4 regions of the Streptomyces sp. NPDC034670 genome follow, and region 3 is predicted to be linked to each of the others. Evidence: riboswitches for the same ligand, from Rfam matches in the RefSeq annotation. Region 3 holds a riboswitch; each other region holds the start of a gene.
What was found. A riboswitch is a leader RNA that binds a small molecule or an ion and turns the genes downstream of it on or off. The one in region 3 is predicted to bind cyclic di-AMP.
Positions count from the first base shown of each region.

Region 1: linked by a shared signal. The riboswitch ahead of ACZ56B_RS10055 (transglycosylase SLT domain-containing protein) and the one ahead of ACZ56B_RS15550 (transglycosylase family protein) in region 3 are both predicted to bind cyclic di-AMP.
Region 2: linked by a shared signal. The riboswitch ahead of ACZ56B_RS04950 (M23 family metallopeptidase) and the one ahead of ACZ56B_RS15550 (transglycosylase family protein) in region 3 are both predicted to bind cyclic di-AMP.
Region 4: linked by a shared signal. The riboswitch ahead of ACZ56B_RS11110 (C40 family peptidase) and the one ahead of ACZ56B_RS15550 (transglycosylase family protein) in region 3 are both predicted to bind cyclic di-AMP.

Region 1 covers NZ_JBVITR010000010.1:23,659-27,831, reverse strand. The annotation lists gene ACZ56B_RS10065 (GNAT family N-acetyltransferase) at 1-1,083, opposite strand, end outside; gene ACZ56B_RS10060 (HAD family hydrolase) at 1,247-2,119, shown strand; gene ACZ56B_RS10055 (transglycosylase SLT domain-containing protein) at 2,083-2,568, opposite strand; cyclic di-AMP (ydaO/yuaA leader) riboswitch at 2,572-2,735, opposite strand; gene ACZ56B_RS10050 (polyprenyl synthetase family protein) at 3,350-4,173, shown strand, end outside.
Region 2 covers NZ_JBVITR010000004.1:241,567-245,739, reverse strand. The annotation lists gene ACZ56B_RS04955 (M16 family metallopeptidase) at 1-1,096, shown strand, start outside; cyclic di-AMP (ydaO/yuaA leader) riboswitch at 1,298-1,472, shown strand; gene ACZ56B_RS04950 (M23 family metallopeptidase) at 1,485-2,249, shown strand; gene ACZ56B_RS04945 (GntR family transcriptional regulator) at 2,462-3,175, shown strand; gene ACZ56B_RS04940 (HPr family phosphocarrier protein) at 3,432-3,713, opposite strand; gene ACZ56B_RS04935 (bifunctional acetate--CoA ligase family protein/GNAT family N-acetyltransferase) at 3,892-4,173, shown strand, end outside.
Region 3 covers NZ_JBVITR010000019.1:24,370-28,542, reverse strand. The annotation lists gene eno (phosphopyruvate hydratase) at 29-1,318, opposite strand; gene ACZ56B_RS15550 (transglycosylase family protein) at 1,579-2,343, opposite strand; cyclic di-AMP (ydaO/yuaA leader) riboswitch at 2,348-2,516, opposite strand; gene ACZ56B_RS15545 (transglycosylase family protein) at 2,723-3,676, opposite strand; gene ACZ56B_RS15540 (cytochrome P450 family protein) at 3,891-4,173, opposite strand, start outside.
Region 4 covers NZ_JBVITR010000011.1:79,964-84,136, reverse strand. The annotation lists gene ACZ56B_RS11120 (ATP-dependent Clp protease proteolytic subunit) at 1-529, shown strand, start outside; gene ACZ56B_RS11115 (hypothetical protein) at 537-842, shown strand; cyclic di-AMP (ydaO/yuaA leader) riboswitch at 1,193-1,380, shown strand; gene ACZ56B_RS11110 (C40 family peptidase) at 1,384-1,857, shown strand; gene ACZ56B_RS11105 (ATP-binding protein) at 2,307-2,783, opposite strand; gene ACZ56B_RS11100 (helix-turn-helix domain-containing protein) at 2,995-3,855, shown strand; gene ACZ56B_RS11095 (DUF397 domain-containing protein) at 3,865-4,089, shown strand.

The sequences.
Region 1 (4,173 bases), on a different contig from region 3:
CACCCGGCGCAGCCGTGCCGCGCCCTTCAGGGCCCGCGACGCCAGCGACGCGAGGCGCGGGCGGTCGCGGACGAAGCCGTGCGCGCGGCGCGCGGGCTCGCGGCTCAGCCGGTACAGTGCGGCACCCGCCCCCGGACGCGTGGCCACCCCCTCGTGGACGGCGAGTCCGCCGGTCCTCAGCGAGTCCTTGTACGCGGCCGGGCCGCGCCCCAGGTCGAGCAGGCCGACGCCCTCGGCCGCCGCGGCCTCGGCCATCCGCAGGTGCAGCACCAGTCCGGGCGAGTACTTCGCGAACTCCGGGTCGTACGCCGGGAACCAGCAGGCCAGCACGGAGGCCGAGCGCAGGCCGAAGTGCGCGGCGACGGGACGGCCGCCGGCGTACAGGACCGACAGCGTGCCCGTGCACTGCGGGGCCCGGGTCCCGGCGAGGCGGCCCACGAGCCGGGAGATCCACTCCCGCGCGAACCGGTCCCGCCGCCCGGTCCTGCGGTACTGCGCCGACTTCCAGGCCATCAGCGTCCGCAGGGCGGCCGGGTCGCGCTCGTCGAAGACGAACCGCACGGGCCCCACCTGGCGGCCGAGCCTGCGCTCCTTGGCGAGGGTGGTCCTCAGGAACTTCGGCGACCGGCCGCGCAGCACCGACTCGTAGGTCCCGTAGCCCTTCCCCACGTCGATGACGTAGGTGGCGTGCTCCTCGGCCGCGTACGGCACGAACAGCTCCTGGCCGGCCTCCAGGTTGTCGAAGGCGAAGCTCGACACCGAGCAGGCCCGCAGCAGTGCGCCCGCCTCCAGGCCGTGGCCGGGAGCGAGGACCGCGCCCTGGCAGTCCGACACCCCGAGCCCGATCGCCCGGCCCTGTCCCAGCGGCCCCCGCTCGTACGGCAGGAAACCCGCCGGTTCCGCCCCGTGGTACAGCACCGCGACCCCGGCCCGGGGCCGCACCCGGCCCACGGCGACGGTGAACTCCGGTTCCATGAAGGGGCTGCGCGGCGCGTCCGCCGCGGCGCGCAGTTCCCGCCAGCGCTCCCGCTCCCCCTCGCCGAGCTCCTCGGGCCCCAGCACGCGCACGCGTCCACTGCTCACCTGACCCCCCGATCAAGTCCCCCCCGGACACCTGGAAGGTACCGCCCCGGGGAGCGTGGACGGTAGGGGGCGGGCGCCGGACGGCGGGGGCGCGGGGAGGGCGGGACGCGGGCGGCCCGGGGTGTGGTGAATCGAGCGGGCGCGCTGTCCGTATTCTCTGATCATGGCCGCACCCCCCGCGTTCTCACTCGTCGCCACCGATCTGGACGGGACGCTGCTGCGCAGCGACGACACCCTTTCCGACCGGTCCCTCGCCGCGCTCGCGCGGGTGGCGCGGGCCGGCGCCCGGCACCTGGTGGTGACGGGACGCCCGGCCCCCAGGGTGCGGCCGCTCCTGGACGAGCTCGGCGGCACGGGGCTCGCGGTGTGCGGACAGGGCGCGCAGGTGTACGACGCCGGCGCGGACCGGCTGCTGTGGTCGGTCACGCTGGACCGGGAACTGGCGGAGACCGCGCTCGGCAAGGTCGAGGCCGAGGTGGGCGAGGTGTACGCCGCGGTCGACCAGGACGGCGTCGACGGGCTGACCCTGATCGAGCCCGGCTACGTGATGCCGCACCCCACGCTCCCCGCCGTGCGGGTCGGGCGGCGGAGCGAGCTGTGGGACCGGCCGATCAGCAAGGTGCTGCTGCGCCACCCCGACCTGTCCGACGACGCGCTGGCGGCGGCGGCCCGCTCGGTGGTCGGTTCCCTGGCCACGGTCACCATGTCGGGGCCGGGGACCGTGGAGCTCCAGCCGCGCGGGGTCACCAAGGCGACCGGGCTGGCGCTGGCCGCCGCGCACCTGGGGCTGGGCCCGGAGCGGACGATCGCCTTCGGCGACATGCCGAACGACGTCCCCATGTTCGCCTGGGCGGCCCACGGCGTCGCCATGGCCGACGCCCACCCCGAACTGAAGGCGGTGGCCGACGAGGTCACCGCGTCGAACGAGGACGACGGCGTGGCCGTCGTCCTCGAGCGACTGTTCGGCGGGGCGGCCGTGCTCGGCCGTCAGCGGACGGTTCAGTACGCGCCGAAGACGTTGTCGATCGAGCCGTAGCGGTCGGCGGCGTAGTTGCAGGCCGCCGCGATGTTCGCGACCGGGTCGTACGGGTCGAAGGCGGTGCCGGGCACGTGGTACGCGGCGAAGGTCGGGTCGATGACCTGCAGCAGGCCCTTCGACGGGGTGCCCTTGGCGGCGTTGGAGTCCCAGTTGTTGACGGCGTTCGGGTTGCCGGAGGACTCGCGCATGATGTTGCGGTGGATGCCCTCGTAGGTGCCCGGGATGCCGTTCTGCTCCATGATCGCCAGCGCCTCGCGGATCCAGCCGTCGAGGTTGTTCGCGTACGTCGTCGTGGAGGCGGCGGCGGCCGGGTCGGACGGCGCGGTGGCCGCGGAGGCGCTGGTCGCGCCGAACAGCGGGAGGGTGATCGCGGCGACGCCGGCGACGGCGAGGGAGCGGGCGAGGTGGCGGCGGCCGGAACGGCGGAGCTGACCGGTTGCAGGCATGACTGGATTCCTCTCCTACGCCTGCGAGGTGAGCTGTCGGGTTCGGGCGGGAGAGTGCCCGGCCGCGCCCTTGCGGGCACGGCTTCACCCCGAGCCGTTCCGGCGTGTGCCGGTCCGGCGGCTTACCTGGGTCCCCCGCTCCTGCCGTGCGTGAGTGAGTTCGTCGTCGATGGGTGCGGGCGGCGGCAGGATTCGGCGTCCGCCCGACAGGCCGGGAACGTATGCGAGAGCGGATGCCGGAAACAAGTGCGGACATCACGGATAGGGCCGTTTGATCTTGCTGTGGGCGTTTTGGGACACTTGATCCTTTGCCGGCACGGGGGGCCAACTCGGTTGCGGGAAAAGGGGAATCACCGGTTCCGTCGGAGCGGCGGAGGGGCGTGCGGCGCGTGACCGACCTCACGGGCCGGACGGTCGCATCGCATTTCACGCCAAGGGGAATTCGCTTGCTAATTACGGCAAATCGGACAGCGGGGGCGGCAGGATGGTGGGAGGGGCGGACGGGGGCGGGGGGCGGCCCGGAATGTGGCCCGGAGCACGGCCCGGAATGCGGCCCGAGGCACGGTCCGGGCGCGGATCGCCGCACCCGGGAAACGTGATGAATGTCCGTGGTGATCAAACGGTCGGAAACCGGACAGCTCCGGTCCCGTGCCGCCCGTCCCGTAAGCCCGGGTGCTGCCGGTGATCGAAACGTGACCGGATACGCTGACTCGAGTGAGGGCAGCGACCTATCGACAAACCGTGTAACCGCCACCAGACACCAGCAGACAGGAGACCCCTCGTGACCGTCGTCGGGCCGTTCGGGCTGAGCGTGCGGGACCAGGCTCTGGAAGCCGATGTCCAGGCCGGAATGACGGCTGTCGAGGAGGGGCTGCTCGAGGCCACCAAGAGCGGGGTGCCCTTCATCACGGAGGCCGCCCAGCACCTGGTGCGGGCCGGCGGCAAGCGGTTCCGCCCGTTGCTCGTGATGCTCTCCGCCCAGTTCGGCGACCCCTACGCGCCCGGCGTCGTGCCGTCGGCCGTGGTCGTGGAGCTGACCCACCTGGCCACGCTGTACCACGACGACGTCATGGACGAGGCCGAGGTGCGGCGCGGGGTCGCCAGTGCGAACGCCCGCTGGGGCAACTCCGTCGCGGTCCTCACCGGTGACTTCCTCTTCGCGCGGGCCTCGCACATCCTGGCCGACCTCGGCCCGGAGGCGGTGCGGGTGCAGGCCGAGGCGTTCGAGCGGCTGGTCACCGGGCAGATCCTGGAGACCGCGGGGCCGCAGGACGGCCGGGACCCGGTCGACCACTACCTGGACGTGCTCGGCGGCAAGACCGGCTCGCTGGTCGCGGTCTCCTGCCGGTTCGGCGCGATGATGGCCGGCGCCGACGAGACGGTCGTGCACGTGCTCACCCAGTACGGCGAGCGGCTCGGCGTCGCCTTCCAGCTCGCCGACGACGTCCTGGACATCGCCTCCGACTCCCACGAGTCCGGCAAGACCCCCGGCACGGACCTGCGCGAGGGCATCGCCACCCTGCCCGTGCTGCGGCTGCGCGAGCGGGCGGCCCGGCTGGGGCTGGCCGAGGACATCGCCCTGTGCGAGCTGCTCGACTCCGACCT
Region 2 (4,173 bases), on a different contig from region 3:
CGACCACCCCGGTGTCCGGCTGAGCCTCGAGGTCCCCGCCTCGCGGCTCGCCAAGGGGCTCGGGCTGGTCGCCGACGCCCTGCGGGCGCCCGCGTTCGCGGACGGCGAGGTCGAGCGGCTGGTCCGCAACCGCCTCGACGAGATCCCGCACGAGCTGGCCAGCCCCGCCCGCCGGGCCGCCAAGGAACTCTCCAAGGAACTGTTCCCGGCGAGTTCGCGCATGTCGCGTCCGCGTCAGGGCACCGAGGAGACGGTCGCCGGCATCGACTCCACGGCCGTGCGCGCCTTCTACGAGAAGCACGTCCGTCCCGCCACGACGACCGCGGTGGTCGTCGGCGACCTCACCGGGGTCGACCTGGACGCGCTGCTCGGCGACACCCTCGGCTCCTGGACGGGCTCCCCGGCCCGGCCCCGGCCCGTTCCGCCGGTGGTCGCGGACGACACCGGCCGGGTCGTGATCGTGGACCGCCCGGGCGCCGTCCAGACGCAGCTGCTGATCGGCCGGATCGGCCCGGACCGGCACGACCGCGTGTGGCCCGCGCAGGTGCTCGGCACGTACTGCCTCGGCGGCACCCTCACCTCCCGCCTGGACCGCGTCCTGCGCGAGGAGAAGGGCTACACCTACGGCGTCCGGGCCTTCGGGCAGGTCCTCCGGTCCACCGCGCCCTCCTCCCCGGAAGGGGCCACCGGCGCCGCGATGCTCGCCATCAGCGGCTCCGTCGACACCCCGAACACCGGGCCCGCCCTGCAGGACCTGTGGACGGTGCTGCGCACGCTCGCCGCGGAGGGACTCACCGACGCCGAGCGGGACGTCGCCGTGCAGAACCTGGTGGGCGTGGCACCGCTCAAGTACGAGACCGCCGCGGCCGTCGCGAGCACCCTGGCCGACCAGGTCGAGCAGCACCTGCCCGACGACTACCAGGCCGAGCTGTACCGGCAGCTCGCCGCGACCGGCACCGTGGAGGCGACCGCCGCGGTCGTCAACGCCTTCCCGGTGGACCGCCTGGTGACCGTGCTCGTCGGCGACGCGGCGCAGATCAAGGCGCCCGTGGAGGCCCTCGGGATCGGTGACGTCGCCGTGGTGAGCGCCGAGTAGCGGGCCGCGCGGGACGCGTACGGGCGAGGCCCTGGTGGCGGGTACGTCACCAGGGCCCGCCCATGCCCGGATTGGGGTGGAGACGGCCCGTCTGCCCTGTGGGATGCGCTACAGAATCCGGGTTCCGTTTGGGAATCGACGGCCCGCCCGCTTAGCGTCTTCCGGGCTGTTCGTCGGGCAGTGCGCCGCACCCGCGGCACCGGACAGCCATCGCCGAGTCCCCGTACGGCGCGAGCCAGGGGAGCCGGGGGCCCGCACGCAGTCTCTGCAGTCCCTGGGGTGAATCGGACGCCCGCGCGTGTCGCGAGGGGGTCCGTAGGAGACCTTCCTGCTCCGAACCCGTCAGCTAACCCGGTAGGCGAGAGGGAAGGAAAGGACCAGCCTGTACATGGCGTTCACCCGCGCCACCGGGAAGCACCGCCGTCCCCGCAGGACCGAGCGCGGCACCGCCCGCGCGGCGGGCGTCGCGGCTCTCACCACCACCGGCGTCGTCGGCTCCCTCGGGGCCCCCGCGCTCGCCGCCGAACCCGTCGCCGCGCAGACCGGCCTCACCCCCGTCATCACCCTGGGCGACCAGGTCGCCGACCAGGTCGACGCCCAGGCGGCCGCCCAGCACGAGGCCGCCCGGGAGGCCGCCGAGACCGCCGCGCGGAAGGCGGCCGAGGAGGCCGCGCGCGAGAAGGCGGCCGAGGAGGCCCGGGCGGAGCGGGAACGCGCCGCGCGGGAGGCCGAGCGCGAGCGCCTCACCGCCTTCGTCTCCCCGATCGCCGGCTCCTACGTCTCGACCGGCTACAAGAGCGGTGGCGCCGTCTGGTCCTCCGGCAGCCACACGGGCGTGGACTTCCACGCCGCGAGCGGCACCCCCGTCCAGGCGGTCGGCGCGGGCACCGTCGTGGAGGCCGGCTGGGGCGGCGCGTACGGCAACCAGGTCGTCATCCGGATGCACGACGGCACCTACACCCAGTACGCCCACCTGTCGTCCGTCGGCGTCTCGGTGGGGCAGCAGGTCACCCCGGGGCAGCGGATCGGCCTGTCCGGCGCCACCGGCAACGTCACGGGCGCGCATCTGCACTTCGAGGTCCGCACCACCGCCGAGTACGGCTCCGACCTGGACCCCGTCGCCTACCTCCGCGCGCACGGCGTGAACCTCTGACGCGCGTCCGCTCCGGCGCGGCGCCCGCCCCGCTCTCCGGCCCCGGCTCCCGAGCCGGGGCTTTCGGCGTCGCAGGGGGGAAGGGCTGACCGAAAGCGCCAAAAACACCTATGGATTCCGGCCCGGCGTCGGAAATTACCGCCGATTGCAATAGAGTCACGGAACGCACGTCGATCGTCGGCGTTTCACGGGAATGAATCCGGAGGTCGCTCATGCGTATTCCCGCGCACTCGGTGTGCACGGCGATCCGGGACGACATCGTCGCGGGTGTCCACGGGCGCGGCAGCCGGCTCACGGAGGAAGTGCTCGCCCGCCGTTACGGCGTCTCCCGCGTCCCCGTCCGGGAGGCCCTGCGCACGCTGGAGGCCGAGGGGTTCGTGGTGACCCGGCGGCACGCGGGCGCGTGCGTCGCGGAGCCCACCGGGCAGGAGGCCGCCGACCTGCTGGAGATGCGTCTGCTCCTCGAGCCGCTCGGCGCCCTCCGCGCGGCCCAGCGCCGCACCGAGGCCCACGTGAAGGTGTTGCGCGGCCTGGTCCGTCTGGGGCAGGAGCGCGCCCGCCGGGGCGACAGCGACGACCTGCGCTCCCTGGGCGGCTGGTTCCACGAGACGCTCGTCCGGGCCTGCGGCAGCCCGGCGCTGGCGTCGGCGCTGACCCAGGTGCGGTACAAGATCGCCTGGATGTACGCCGTGGAGGGGCCCGCCGACCCGGTGGAGCACTGGGCGGAGCACGGCGCGATCGTGGACGCCGTGGCGCGCGGCGACGGCGAGCGCGCTCGGACGGTCACGGCGCTGCACGCCGAGCGCGCGCGGGGTGCGCACCGTCTGCGCCCCGCCCTCGGCGTCGCCCGGACGGACCGGGTGGACCGCGTGGCCCGTGTGAGGAACTCGCAACATGCCGTGAACATGCCGGGACCGCGCCCTTAACACGGGGGCCGTATACAAAGGAAAAGCGCCGGCGGGCACGTGTCCCGCTGCCGCATTCCGGAAACGCGGAGAATTCGCGAGGCTTTCCTCGTGGTTCTTCCGTGGTCGCGCTTTCGGGAGGTCCTCACCGGAAAGCGGGCGCGGAAAGCGGGCACGGGGGACGAGGCCGTCGGTCCGGGGAAGTCCGGGGAAGGGAAACGGCGGAGCCGCGCCGTCCGGAACGGACGACGCGGCTCCGCCGCTGTCGGGCACGCGGTCACACGGTCTCGGGGAGCTCCTCGAGACCCTCGGAGACCAGCTTCGCCAGACGGTCCAGGGCGGCGTCCGCGCCCTCCGCGTCGGAGGCGAGGACGATCTCCTCGCCGCCCTGGGCGCCCAGACCCAGGACGGCCAGCATGGAGGCCGCGTTGACGGGGGTGCCCCCGGCCTTGGCGATCGTCACCGGGACGCCTGCGGCCGTGGCGGCTCGGACGAAGATGGAGGCGGGACGGGCGTGGAGGCCCTCGGCCCAGCCGACGTTGACGCGGCGCTCAGCCATGTGTTGCTGCCCTTCAGTCTTCAGGGTTGTCTAGACCAGTTTCCCACAACGTGAAGCAGGCCGGAGCGGCACCCGCTCCCGCTGCCGGGCGGCTTCCGGACCGCGGCCTCGGTCCGGCTCGTCGCCCTCCACAGACTGCCTCGCGCCGTCGCCGTACGCGAGCCGTACTCTGGGGCCCATGCAGACCTCGTCGGACCGGCACGAGTACCCCGCCCACTGGGAAGCCGACGTGGTGCTGCGCGACGGCGGCACCGCGCGCGTCCGCCCCATCACCGTCGATGACGCCGAGCGCCTGGTCAGCTTCTACGAGCAGGTCTCGGACGAGTCGAAGTACTACCGCTTCTTCGCGCCCTACCCGCGTCTGTCCGCCAAGGACGTCCACCGCTTCACGCACCACGACTTCGTGGACCGGGTGGGACTCGCCGCCACCGTGGGCGGCGAGTTCATCGCCACCGTACGG
Region 3 (4,173 bases):
TACGGCACTCGGCCCTTACCCGGAGGGCCTACTGGTCCGCGGGGCGGAACCGCGGGAAGGCGCTGCGGCCGGCGTACACCGCGGCGTCGTCGAGGATCTCCTCGATGCGCAGCAGCTGGTTGTACTTGGCGACGCGCTCGGAGCGGGCCGGGGCGCCGGTCTTGATCTGGCCGCAGTTGGTGGCGACGGCCAGGTCGGCGATGGTGACGTCCTCGGTCTCGCCGGAGCGGTGGGACATCATGCACTTGAAGCCGTTGCGCTGGGCCAGCTCGACGGCGTCCAGGGTCTCGGTCAGCGAGCCGATCTGGTTGACCTTGACCAGCAGGGCGTTGCCGGCGCCCTCCTCGATGCCGCGGGCCAGGCGCTCGGGGTTGGTGACGAACAGGTCGTCACCGACGAGCTGGACCTTGTCGCCGAGCTTGGCGGTGATGGTCTTCCAGCCCTCCCAGTCGTCCTCGAACAGCGGGTCCTCGATGGAGACGAGCGGGTACGCCTCGACGAGCTCGGCGTAGTACTCGGTCATCTCGGCGGCCGTGCGCTCCTTGCCCTCGAAGACGTAGGAGCCGTCCTTGTAGAACTCGGAGGCGGCGACGTCGAGGGCGAGGGCGATCTGCTCGCCGGGGGTGTAGCCGGCCTCCTTGATCGCCTCGAGGATGAGGTCGAGGGCCTCGCGGTTGGAGCCGAGGTTCGGGGCGAAGCCGCCCTCGTCGCCGAGACCGGTGGCCAGGCCCTTGCCCTTCAGGACCTTCTTGAGGGTGTGGTAGACCTCGGTGCCCCAGCGCAGGGCCTCGGAGAAGGTCTCCGCGCCGATCGGGGCGATCATGAACTCCTGGATGTCCACGTTGGAGTCGGCGTGCGAGCCGCCGTTCAGGATGTTCATCATCGGCACCGGCAGCAGGTGCGCGTTCGGGCCGCCCAGGTAGCGGAAGAGCGGCAGGTCGGAGGCCTCGGAGGCGGCGTGGGCGACGGCGAGCGAGACGCCGAGGATGGCGTTGGCGCCGAGCGAGCCCTTGTTGTCGGTGGCGTCCAGGTCGAACATCGCCTGGTCGATCAGGCGCTGCTCGGTGGCGTCGTAGCCGACCAGCTCCGGGCCGATCTGCTCGATGACGGCCAGGACGGCCTTCTCGACGCCCTTGCCGAGGTAACGGCCCGCATCGCCGTCACGGAGTTCGATGGCCTCGAAGGCGCCGGTGGAGGCGCCGGACGGGACGGCGGCACGACCCGTGCTGCCGTCGTCGAGGCCGACCTCGACCTCGACCGTGGGGTTGCCTCGGGAGTCCAGGATTTCCCGGGCTACGACGACGTCGATGGACGGCACGAGCATCTCCTTCATGGGTGTGACGCGAGTGGGCAGGGCCGCGGTGGCTCTGCGAGACCGAGCCTAACCGGCTCCGGGCGATCGGCATCCGGTCGCCCGTCCCGCGGACGGAACCGAGCTTAGATTGTTTCCTGACGGAACAAAGCACGTTCCGGCAACGGGGAGGAAACCGTGACCTCGCGGGCCCGTGAAAAACCCCGCCCCGGCGCGTGCGGGGGACACGCGCCGGGGCGGGGAGGAGGGGCCAAAGGCCGCCGCCCTTACTTCAGGTGCAGCTGCTGGCCCGGGTAGATGAGGTCGGCGTCCTCGACGACGTCGTCGTTGAGCTCGAACAGCTTGGCCCAGCCGCCCTTGACGTCGTGCTCCTCGGCGATCGAGCTGAGGGTGTCGCCCTTGACGACCTTGTACTCGCCGTCGCCCTTCTTGACCTTCTCGCCGGTCGGGGTGGTGACGGTCTTCTTCGCCGACTGGCGCTCGGCGGAGCGGGAGGCCTTCCGCTCGGTCTCCCGGGTCTCGGTGGAGCCGGCGCCCTGGTTCTGAGCCTGGCCCTGGCCCTGGCTCTGGCTCCGGTTCTGGCTCTGCCCCTGGTTCTGGCTCTGGCTCTGCGCGGAGCCGCCGCCCTGGGACTGGGTGGAGCCGCCACCGTTGTAGGAGGCGTTCGACAGGCCCTTGCCGCAGACCGGCCAGGCGCCCTTGCCCTGGCCCGCGAGGACCTTCTCGGCGATCTCGATCTGCTGGGCCTTGGTGGCCTGGTCGGCGGTGGCGGCGTACTTGGTGCCGCCGTAGCCGGCCCAGGTGGAGGCGGAGAACTGCAGGCCGCCGTAGTAGCCGTTGCCGGTGTTGATGGACCAGTTGCCGCCGGACTCGCACTGGGCGACGGCCTCCCACTCGGAGGCGGTGGCGGCGGAGGCGTTGCCGGCCGCCATCAGCGGGGCGGCGACGGCGGCGCCGGTGACGCCGGCGACGGCGATGGCGCGGGTGGCCTTGGACGGACGACGGTGCTTGCCCTTGCCGGAAAACAGCATGGATGGATCCCCTCACCGACGCCTACGAGGTGAGCTGTCGGGTTCGGGCCGGTTGAGTTGCCCGGCCGCGTCCCTCGCGGGACGCGGCTTCACCCCGAGCCGGATCCGGTGTCAACCTCCGGGTCCGGCGCCTACCTTGGTTCCCCCGCTCCTGCCTGCGGCGCATGAGTGCGACGACTGTTCCCGTGCTGCCGCTGGCAGGATTCGGCGTGGCGGCAGTCGGGGCCCGCGGTGGCGAGCGATCACGACCGTAGACACGGGATCAACGGAATGACAAAGACGATCAGGACTTCTGAGATCTATCTCTCATCATCTTTAACTCGGACATTCAGCCCGAACCGCGACACCAACTACCGCCGCACATCCACTCTTTCGGACGTCACCCCTCATCCGGTCCGACCCCGACCTCAAGCTCCTGACCGGGCAGGATGAGGTTCGGGTCGGCACCGACGGCCTGCTCGTTCTTCGCGTAGAGGGCGCGCCATCCGCCCTCGAGCTCGAGGGAGTCGGCGATGGACCAGAGGCTGTCGCCGGAACGCACGGTGTACGAGCCGTCGGCGGCGTCGCGGGGGGCGTCGGCTCCGCGCGAGGCGTGCCGGCCGGACGCCTCGGCCGTGCGCTCCCCGCCCGCGGCCTCCTCGGCGCCGATGCCGCGGTGACGGCCGGTGCCGGCGCCCTCGGTGAACTCCGAAGAACCCTCGGACTGTCCTGACTTGTCCGACTCGTCACTCTTCGGGGTGCCCGAAGCGGAGGGGGTCCGGCCGGGCTCGCCCGACACGCCGGCCGCGCCCCCCGCGCCCGCCGCGGGGCCGGACGACGGCGGGGCGGAAGCGGACGGCTCACCGGCGTCCGGCGATGCGGACGGGTCCGCGGGAGCGGACGGGGACGGCGACGCGGGCGTAGAGGCGCCCGGTCCGGAGTCCTCCGTCCCGCCCGCGCCGGTGCCGGCCGGGGCGGAGCCCTGCTCCAGACCCGCCGTCAGCCCGCAGGTGCGCCAGGCGCCGACCCCCCGGTCGGCGAGGATTCTCTCGGCCACGGCTATCTGCTGGCCGCGACTGGCCTGGTCGGCGCTCGGCGCGTACGCGAGCCCGCCGTACGCCTCCCAGTCGTCCTGCGTCAGCTGCAGGCCGCCGTAGTAGCCGTTGCCGGTGTTCTGGCTCCAGGAGCCACCGCTCTCGCACTCCGCGACCCGGTCCCAGGTGGCACCGTCGGCCGCGCTGGCGCTGCCGGCGCCGAGGAGCGGGATCGCGATGGCGGAGCCGGTCACTCCGGCCGCGACGAGGAGTGCCGGAGCCTGGCGGGGGCGACGGTGCCGACCGTTCCCGGAAAGCATGCGGAGACCTTTCACAAGACAGCAGTTACCGGCGCGGCGGACGGAGTCGGGACGCCACGCTTGATGGGTGAACGTATCCGCAGACGATCACTTGTCACAAGTTCATGCCGCACAGATCACGTGAAGATTACGGAGATGAACGTGTGTCATGTTTGCGCTGGTCCGCCCCCGGGGAGCGCGGAACCGCCGCGGGGCGGCGCCCCGGGTCCCCGGGTCAGGCCCCCGGCGGGGTGAACTCCACCGGCAGGGTGCGCAGTCCGCGCATGATGAGCCCGCCGCGCCAGCGCAGCTCGGCGGGGTCCACCGCGAGCCGGAGGTCGGGCAGGCGGGTCAGCAGGGCGGCGAGCGCGGTCTGGCCCTCCAGACGGGCCAGCGGCGCGCCGAGGCAGTAGTGGATGCCGTGGCCGTACCCCAGGTGCTGGTTGTCGCGCCGGCCGAGGTCGAGCACGTCCGGGTCGGCGAACCGCTCGGGGTCCCGGTCCGCGGCGGCCAGGACG
Region 4 (4,173 bases), on a different contig from region 3:
CCTGCTCGGCACCCGGATCGACGAGGCCTGCGCGAACGACGTGACGGTCCAGCTCCTGCACCTGGAGCACCAGAACCCGGACCGGGACGTCTCGCTCTACATCAACTCCCCGGGCGGCTCGTTCCACGCCATGGCGGCGATCCACGACACGCTGCGCTTCGTCTCCTGCGACGTGGAGACGGTCTGCCTCGGCCGGGCCGAGGGGGCCGCCGCGCTGCTGCTCGCCGCCGGCACCCCGGGCAAGCGGTGTGTCCTGCCGGGCTCCCGCCTGGTGCTCCGTCAGCCCGCCTCGCCCGGCCCGCTGGAGGGCCGGGCGAGCGACCTCGCGGTCCAGGCGGGGGAACTGGCCCGCGTCCGGTCCCGGATGGAGGACATGCTCGTCCGGTACACCGGCCGCACCCCGGAGCAGGTCCGGTCGGACATCGAGCGGGACACGGTCCTCGACGCACGGGCGGCGGTGGACCACGGCCTGGCGGACCGGATCGTGTCCGACCGCGAGGGCTCCCACCCCGCCGCCGGAGCGAGGTGAGCCCCCGGTGCTGCCGGAACTCCCCCCGCTGCCCGCCCTGACCCGGGCGGAGGCCGAGCTGATCGACCGTTACCTCGAGGTCGTCGACCTGCTCGGCCGCATCAACCCCGCCTCGGACGGTGACACCTACCGCGGGCTGCGCGCCGCACAGGCACTGGTCGGCAGGGCCGTCGCGCTGCGCGACGCGCTGACCGTGATGCACCGGCGCGGCGAGACCGAACTGCACTCCGCCACGCTGGCCCGGGCACTGCGGGTCCTGGACGGCGAACGGCGCACGGCCCGGCTCACCCTGCCGCGGTCCCCCGGCAGTTGACCCCGGACCGGTCCGGACGGCCGTCCCCGGCGGCGGCGCGTCCGGACCGGGGCCGGAACGGACCAAACGGCGTACCCCCATCCGGCGGAGATGAACCTGCTGTTCCCGGGCCGCCGAAGTTGCGCAACACGCGCGCCCGACGGGCGGAATGGGGCGCTCCGACGCTGGTCCGGGGCCCTTCGGCACCCTTGACAGCAATCCGAACAGGAGGGTGTCCACCCGAACGGGTGAGTGGTGAGTAACAACACAAATCCCCTGTCCCGTTGGGACTTCGGGCCTGCCGTGGGACAAGATCCGTGACTGACGACAAGACCCCGCCGCCGCGGCGGGGCGATCCGGGCGGACGCCGAGTCCTGCCGCCGCCCGGATGACCGGTCGACAAGGAGTGGATCGGCAGGAGTGGAGGACCCGAGCACGACGGGTCGCCGGAACACCTGTTCCGAGCAGCCCTTGGGGTGAAGCCGCACTCGTGCGGCCGGGCAACTTCGCCAGCCCGAATCCGACAGGTCATCCTTCACAGGCGGCTGACGAAGGGTTGCGCATGACCGCGCTCAATCGTGTCCCGTCTCTCATGGCCCGGGCCGGCACGGCCTCGGCCCTCACCCTGGCCGCCGTGGGCGGCTCGATCGTGGTCCCGGGTGCCGCCTCGGAGGCGGCAGCCGCGACCACGGCCACCAAGGCTCTGAACATCGCCGCTTCCAAGAAGGGATCGCCGTACCGGTGGGGCGCCACCGGACCGTACCGGTTCGACTGCTCCGGGCTCACCCTGTACGCGTTCAAGAAGGCGGGCAAGCAACTGCCGCGCACCGCCGCCCAGCAGTACAACAAGACGCGCCACATCTCCGCCAAGAACCGCAAGGCCGGGGACCTGGTGTTCTTCCACTCGGGCCGCAGCGTCTACCACGTCGGCATCTACGCCGGCGGCGGCAAGATCTGGCACGCCCCGAAGACCGGGGACGTGGTGCGCCTGCAGAAGATCTGGACCAGCAGCGTCTCGTACGGCCGGGTCAACTGACCCGCGGGGGCGGCGGCGTCCCCGACGCGCCGCCGCCCCCGCCGGGCGTGACACGGCCCGGCCCGTCGTCCGTCGCGGTACGGCCGGCACCGCCCCCGTACCGCACGGAACCGGGAGTCCGCGGCAACGGACCGGCCGCGCTTCGCCGGACCGTTCCGGGAACCGCGGGTCACCCGGACAGGCGCGCCCACCCTCTTGGCCTCCCGCTGCCGCTCGCCCCCACCCGCGCTTCGACGCGCCCGCCGCGCTTCGACCCGCCGCCCGCGCCACCACCCCGCTGCCGGCCGTGTTCGCCGCCGCGCCGCTCACCGCGCCCGCCGCGCCGCACCGTTCGCCGTTCCGGCAGGGCACCGAGCCGCACGTCGTGCGGGACCGCTTCCCGGCCGAAGCGGCCCCGACCGTCCGGGCGCGCCGGCGCACCGCCCGCCGTCCCCGCGCCGTGACGGCCCCTACGGCTCCTGCCGGCCCGCCGCCGTGGCCGGTTCCGCGGCGGGTTCCGCGGCGGCGGGCAGGGCCCACGGCAGTTCGACGGAGACGGTCTTGCCCCCCTCACGCGTGGGACGGATCCTGAGCCTCCCCCCGCATTCCGCGGTCAGACAGCGGATGATGACCAGTCCGCGGCCGTTGTCCTGCTGGACGGCGGCGGGCAGTCGCCTGGGGAGACGCGGGTGGCTGTCGGTGACACCGACGTGCAGCCGCCCGTCGCGCCGGAGGACCATGTCCACGGTGAAGGTGGGCGACTGCCCCAGGGTGTGCTGCACGGCGTTGGTGGCGAGTTCGGAGACGATCAGCCGGACGGTGTCGGACACGTCCGCGTCCGCGGGCATGCCCCACTCCGCCAGCACGTCCACCACATGGGCGCGGGCGGCGCGGACCGAGGCGGGATCGCTCGGCAGAGTGATGGATGCTTCCAGGTGGTCTGCCATGGCGATGTCGTCCCTTTCCCACGGGACCGCAGTCCGACACGGAGCGGATGGTTCGAGTACGGTCCCGCACTGGTGCTTCGCCGCCAGAGTGCCATCACCGCACGGCGCGGGACGGCGATCCACCGAGATATGCATATATCTGTCGCCCGAAGCGGTGAACCCTGCGACGGAAGACCGTATCCGGGCGGCCCGGGAGGAGTAGGGAGAGTCCATGCAGCACGGTCCCGCGGTGCGCCGCCGGAAACTGGGTGCCGAACTGCGCACGCTGCGCACTTCGGCGGGGTTCACCAGCGGCGAGGCGGCCCGGCTGGTGGGCTGGCACCAGTCGAAGGTGAGCCGGATCGAGACCGGCACGAGCGGAGCGAAACCGGCCGACGTCCGGTTACTGCTCGACGCCTACGGCGTGACCGATCCGCAGCTGCGGGAACTGCTGCTGGTGCTCTCGGGCTCCGGCGACGGCGACGGCCGGCACCACTGGTGGCACGCCTACCGCGGCGTACTGCCGCCGACCTACCGGGACTTCATCAGCCTGGAGTCCCAGGCGAGCGCGATGCGCACCCTGGAGACCACGGTGGTCCCCGGACTGCTGCAGACGCCGGAGTACGCGCGGGCGGTGACCCGGGCCGCGCTGGAGGGTGCCTCGGAGGAGCGGCTGGACGCCCTGGTGGAGGTGCGTCTGGCCCGGCAGGACGTGCTGCGGGCGGACCCCCCGCTGGAGTTGAGCGCGGTCCTGGACGAGGCGGTGCTGCGCCGGGAGGTCGGGGGCCCCGATGTGATGGCCCGTCAGCTGGAGCAGCTGGTCGAGGCGGCCCGGCTGCCCCAAGTGCGGCTGCAGGTCCTGCCGTTCGCCGCGGGGGCACACATCGGCGTCACCGGCCCTTTCGTTATTTTCTCATTTTCGCGCACTTCTGATCTTGACGTGGTGGTTCTCGACCACTTGACGAGTAGCTTCCATCTGGAGCGGAAAGAAGACCTCCGGGCCTACTCGGAGGCCTTCGAGGCCCTTTCGATCCACGCCCTTTCCCCCGAGGACTCGTTGGACTTCATCGCCGGTGCCGCCACCGGCGCGTAAGGAGGCACGATGACCGCACCGCCTCGGACCCCCCGCTCCGCTCCCGACCTGCACGGTGTGCGGTGGCTGCGCAGCAGCTACAGCACGGGCGCGAACAACTGCGTCGAGACGGCCCGGCCGGCCTCCGGCCCCCGGGCCGGACTGCTCGCCGTGCGCGACTCCAAGACCCCGGCCGGGCCCGTGCTGCTCTTCTCCCCCGGGAGTTGGACGGAGTTCGTGACCGCCGTCCGCTGACCGCCGGACGGCCGGCCGGACCGGACGGAACCCGGCCGATCCGGCCGACCCGACTCGTCACCCGGCCGACCGGCGATCCGACCG